One region of the Cellulomonas fengjieae genome, then DNA from elsewhere that is predicted to be linked to it. Evidence: riboswitches for the same ligand, from Rfam matches in the RefSeq annotation. Region 1 holds a riboswitch; the other holds the start of a gene.
The links. Region 1 has a riboswitch for S-adenosylmethionine ahead of KG102_RS14800 (aminotransferase class V-fold PLP-dependent enzyme). Riboswitches for the same ligand answer to the same signal wherever they lie in the genome.
Positions count from the first base shown of each region.

Region 2: linked by a shared signal. The riboswitch ahead of KG102_RS00415 (methylenetetrahydrofolate reductase) and the one ahead of KG102_RS14800 (aminotransferase class V-fold PLP-dependent enzyme) in region 1 are both predicted to bind S-adenosylmethionine.

Region 1 is NZ_CP074404.1:3,199,626-3,202,060, reverse strand. It holds gene KG102_RS14810 (O-succinylhomoserine sulfhydrylase) at 1-406, opposite strand, end outside; gene KG102_RS14805 (rhodanese-like domain-containing protein) at 403-816, opposite strand; SAM riboswitch class I at 827-927, opposite strand; SAM riboswitch class IV at 1,045-1,158, shown strand; gene KG102_RS14800 (aminotransferase class V-fold PLP-dependent enzyme) at 1,203-2,435, shown strand, end outside.
Region 2 is NZ_CP074404.1:81,434-83,868, reverse strand. It holds gene KG102_RS00425 (DNA-3-methyladenine glycosylase I) at 1-461, shown strand, start outside; gene KG102_RS00420 (hypothetical protein) at 526-738, shown strand; SAM riboswitch class I at 863-958, shown strand; gene KG102_RS00415 (methylenetetrahydrofolate reductase) at 1,023-2,051, shown strand; gene metE (5-methyltetrahydropteroyltriglutamate--homocysteine S-methyltransferase) at 2,057-2,435, shown strand, end outside.

The DNA of each region.
Region 1 (2,435 bases):
CGGTGGACCCGAACAGCGCCCGCGCGGACACGATCCGCGATCCCGACTGCACGAGGGCCGCGAGCGAGGTGAACACCGCCGACATGCCGGTGGCGGTCGCGTACGCCGCCTCGGCGCCCTCGAGCAGCCTCAGGCGCTCCTCGAAGGTGGACACGGTCGGGTTGCCGTAGCGGGAGTACAGGAACCGGTCCGCCTGGCCGGCGAAGGCGGCCTCGGCCTCGGCGGCCGTGTCGTACACGTAGCCCTGCGTGAGGAACAGCGCCTCGGACGTCTCGTTGAACTGCGAGCGCACGAGCCCGCCGCGCACGGCGAGCGTGTCGGGGCGCAGCTGGTCGTGCGGGCTGCGGCGGTCGTCCCAGTCGGCCGGGCCGGGGACGCGCCGACCGCTCGCACCTGCCGGGCTCACACCTGCCGCCAGGGCAGGCCGGCCGCGCGCCAACCCTCGTGTCCGCGGTGGCCGTCGGGTCCGACGTCGCCCTCGAAGCCGTGCAGGACGTTGTACGCCGGACCGAGGCCCGCAGCGGTCGCCGCCTGCGCGGCCGCGATCGAGCGCACGCCCGAGCGGCACAGGAACACGACGGGTCGGCCGGCCGTGACACCCGCGTCGGCGAGCTGGTCGAGGAACCGCGGGTTGGGCCGGCCGCTCGGGTACGACACCCACTCGACGAGCGCTGCCCGCCCGTCGATCGGCCCGGCGTCGGGGATGCCGACGTAGCGCCACTCGGCGTCGGTCCGCACGTCGACGAGGACGGCGTTCTCGTCGGACGTCAACAGGTCCCAGGCCTGCTCGGGGGTCAGGTCACCGGCGTAGCTCATGGAAAGCCTCGTCTCATCGGTCCTGGCGGTAGCACCCTGCACCGGGCACGTGGTGCCCGCGGGTTGCTGCGGCGTCGTCGAGCCAGATCTCTCGGCCGCTCTGGATGGTGCGGCGATGCTACGCGCGGCGGGGACCGCCTTCCAAGTGGTGGACAAGCCGTCCCGGCTGGCGAGACGACGGCCGAGCCTCGTTGACAGGTCGCCGACGGTGCCGGGAGGCTCGACCCAGGTCATGAGCGCCAGCGTCAAGCCCCGGCTCGCTGGCCGGCAACCCTCCTCCGCGGTGGGGTGCCCCGGGTGACGACCTGGCCGTGCCCCGTCCGGGGCCGGCAAGCGCGGGGTCCCACCACACCTGGTGTTCCCCCGGATCTGTCGGAGGACCCACCATGTCCGTCATCGCCGAGCGACTCACGCGCACCCCCACCGACGAGGTGAGCGCCCTGCTGCCCGTGGTCGGGGGAGCCACCACCGTCCCGCTCGTGGACGGCACCCACCGCGTCTACGCGAACCTCGACTACGCCGCGAGCGCGCCCGCGCTGGAGGCCGTCGCAGCCCGCGTGACCGAGGTGCTCCCGCTGTACGCGTCCGTGCACCGCGGGGCCGGGTACCTGTCCCAGGTGTCGACCGCGCTCTACGAGTCGGCGCGCGAGACGATCGCGCGGTTCGTGGACGCGCGTCCCGACGACGTCGCCATCGTCACGCGCAACACCACCGACTCGCTCAACCTGCTGGCCGGGGTGGTGCCGGACGGCGGTCGCGTCCTGGTGCTGGACGCCGAGCACCACGCCAACCTGCTGCCCTGGGTGCAGTCGTCCGAGCGGCACGGCAACCGCACGACGATCCTGCCCATCAAGGACACGGTGGCCGGCACGCTCGTCGCCCTGGGGAGCGAGCTCGCCCGCCTGCCGTACGCGCTGCTGACGATCACCGGCGCCTCGAACGTCACGGGCGAGGCGCTGCCGATCGACCGGGTGGTCGCGCTCGCCCACGCCGCCGGTACACGGGTGGCCGTCGACGGCGCCCAGCTGGTGCCGCACCGCGGCTTCTCCCTGGCGCAGACCGACGTCGACTACGTCGCGTTCTCGGGCCACAAGACCTACGCACCGTTCGGCGCGGGGGCCCTCGTCGGCCGCCGCGACTGGCTCGACACGGGCACGCCGTACCTCGCAGGGGGAGGTGCGGTGCGCGACGTGCGGGCCGATCGGACGGTGTGGCAGCCGGCGCCGGCGCGGCACGAGGCCGGGTCGCCCAACGTGATCGGGGCGATCGCGCTCGCGGAGGCGTGCGACCGGCTGGCGGCCCTGCCGGCCGGTGCGCTCGCCGCGCACGAGGAGGCGCTCCGCGCGCGCCTGGTCGCGGGGCTGTCGGGGATCGACGGCGTCGAGGTCGCGCGGATCTGGCCGGACTCCGACGCACCCGTCGGCGTGCTCACCTTCACCGTGCCGGGTCACGACCCGGGCCTGGTCGCCGCATTCCTGGCGGCCGAGCACGGCATCGGGGTGCGTGACGGCCGCTTCTGCGCGCACCCGTTGCTCGCGCACCTCGGGGCCACGGGTGGGGCGATCCGCGCGTCGGTGGGCGTGGGCACCACGAGCGAGGCGGTCGACCGCCTGGTCACC
Region 2 (2,435 bases), 870 kb from region 1:
TCCAGTCCGGCCTCGCCTGGATCACGATCCTGCGCAAGAGACCCGCGTTCCGGGCGGCGTTCGCCGACTTCGACCCCGAGGTGGTCGCCGCGTTCGACGACGACGACGTCGCCCGGCTCCTGGCCGACGCCGGCATCGTGCGGAACCGGGCCAAGATCGACGCGACGATCGCGAACGCCCGGGCCCTGCGGGACCTGCACGCGTCGGGACGCACGCTCGACGAGGTGGTCTGGTCGCACGCACCGGACCGCACGGGTCACGTCCGGCCCGCCACGTGGGCCGACGTCCCGGCGCAGACGCCCGAGAGCCGCGCCCTCGCGAGCGAGCTCAAGGCGTTCGGCTTCCGGTTCGTCGGCCCGGTGACGGCGTATGCGGCGATGCAGGCCTGCGGTGTCGTCGACGACCACCTGGCCTCGTGCCCCATCGCCGGGCGGTCCGCCCCCGCGGCTCCTACCCGCTAGTCCCGCCGGGTGATGCTGGGGCGACGGGCTCGGCACCACGGACCGCGCGGACTACAGTGCCCGCATGACCGACATGCCCCTCGACCCTGGGCACGACCCAGCGCGCGCGGCGGCCGCGGCCATGGCGGACGACATCGCGCCCGACGCCGAGATCCTGGCGGCGGTGCAGGACGGGCTCCTGTCCGTCCCCGCCGGCTCCCCCACGTCGTGGTTCGACGTGCCCTCGCAGCGCACCCGCCTCCGGTCCAACACGCTCGCCGCGCGCCGCCGACGCTGAGCGGGCGGGTCGTCGCGGCAGCCTCCGCCGCACGGCAGGACCGGTCGCCGACGCACAGCGGACGGCGGCGTCTCAGGCAGCGAGCATGGTTGCCCAGCATGTGGTCGGCGGTCTAGCATCGCGCCTACCATCCAGAGCGGCCGAGAGACCTGGCTCGACGACGCCGCAGCAACCCCCCTCGTGATGAGGGTGTGGGTGCTTCCGCCAGGGGCGATGGAGTGAGCTATGTCCCTGCAGGTCTTGGCTTCGTGCACCGCGTCGGTGCCGACGACGTCGGTCGCGCCGTGAGCGCCTCCGCCGTGGAGCCCCGCGTGCGTGCCGCACGAGCGCTCTCGGCGCCGTCCGCGACCGACCGGCCGACGGTCTCCTTCGAGCTCTTCCCCCCGCGCAACCCCGACGCGGCCCCTCGGCTCTGGGCGACGATCAAGGAGCTGGAGTCGGTGCACCCCGACTTCGTCTCGGTCACCTACGGCGCCTCGGGCAAGACCCGGGTGACCACCCGCGCGCTGGTCCGCCGGCTTCTGCAGGAGACGTCGCTCAACCCGATCGCGCACCTGACCTGCGTGGGGACCTCGCGCGAGGAGATCACGACGATCGTCGGGGAGTTCCTCGACGAGGGACTGCGGTCCTTCCTCGCCCTGCGCGGAGACCCACCGACGGACCAGAGCGGCTGGTCCGCGCACCCCGAAGGCCTGCAGACGGCCGGTGAGCTGGTCGCCCTGCTGCGTGAGATCGAGGCGCAGCGCTGCGCGGACAGCCCGTCGCAGGCGGTGCGGGCGCGGGTCCGCCCGCTGTCGATCGCGGTCGCGGCGTTCCCGCGCGGCAACCACGCCACCGGCGGCACCCGGGCGCAGGACGTCGCGTCGCTGCTCGCCAAGCAGGAGGCCGGCGCGGACTTCGCCATCACGCAGGTGTTCTTCGACGCGGACGACTACCTCGGCATCGTCGCGGAGGCGCGCGAGGCGGGGGTGACCATCCCGATCATCCCTGGCATCATCCCGACCACCGACCCGGCCCGGTTGCTGCGCGTGCAGGAGCTGACCGGTGTCCCCGTGCCGCGGGACCTGATCGACCTGCTGGGCAGCGCCGACGACGAGCTCGAACGGCACCGCCGGGGCATCCGGGCCAGCGTCGACCTGGTCAACGGCGTCCTGGACGGCGGTGCCCCCGGCGTCCACCTCTACACGTTCAACCAGCACCATGCCGCACTTGACCTGCTCGAGGGTGCACACCTCGACGGCGGAGCTCGGACAGCTCCTGACCTGGCCAGCCGGCCGCAGGACACGGCACCCGCCCGAACCCCGAGGGACTGAACCACATGACGGACACCACCGCACCGAGCGCTACCTTCCCCGCCAGCTCCGTTCTCGGCTACCCCCGCATCGGCCCACGCCGCGAGCTCAAGAAGGCCCTCGAGGCATTCTGGGCGGGCCGCACGTCGGCCGAGGACGTCGAGGCCACGGCAGCTGAGCTGCGCCGTCGGACTCGCAACCGCCTGGCCGAGCTCGGCCTCGCCACCGACGTGCCGGCCATCCCGAGCGCGTTCTCGTTCTACGACCAGGTGCTCGACGCCACCGCCGTGGTGGGTGCCGTCCCGGCGCGCTTCGCCGACGTCGTCGGCGCCGACGGTGCCCTCGACCTCGCGGGCTACTCGACCGTGGCGCGCGGGCGCGGCGACGACCTGCCGCTCGAGATGA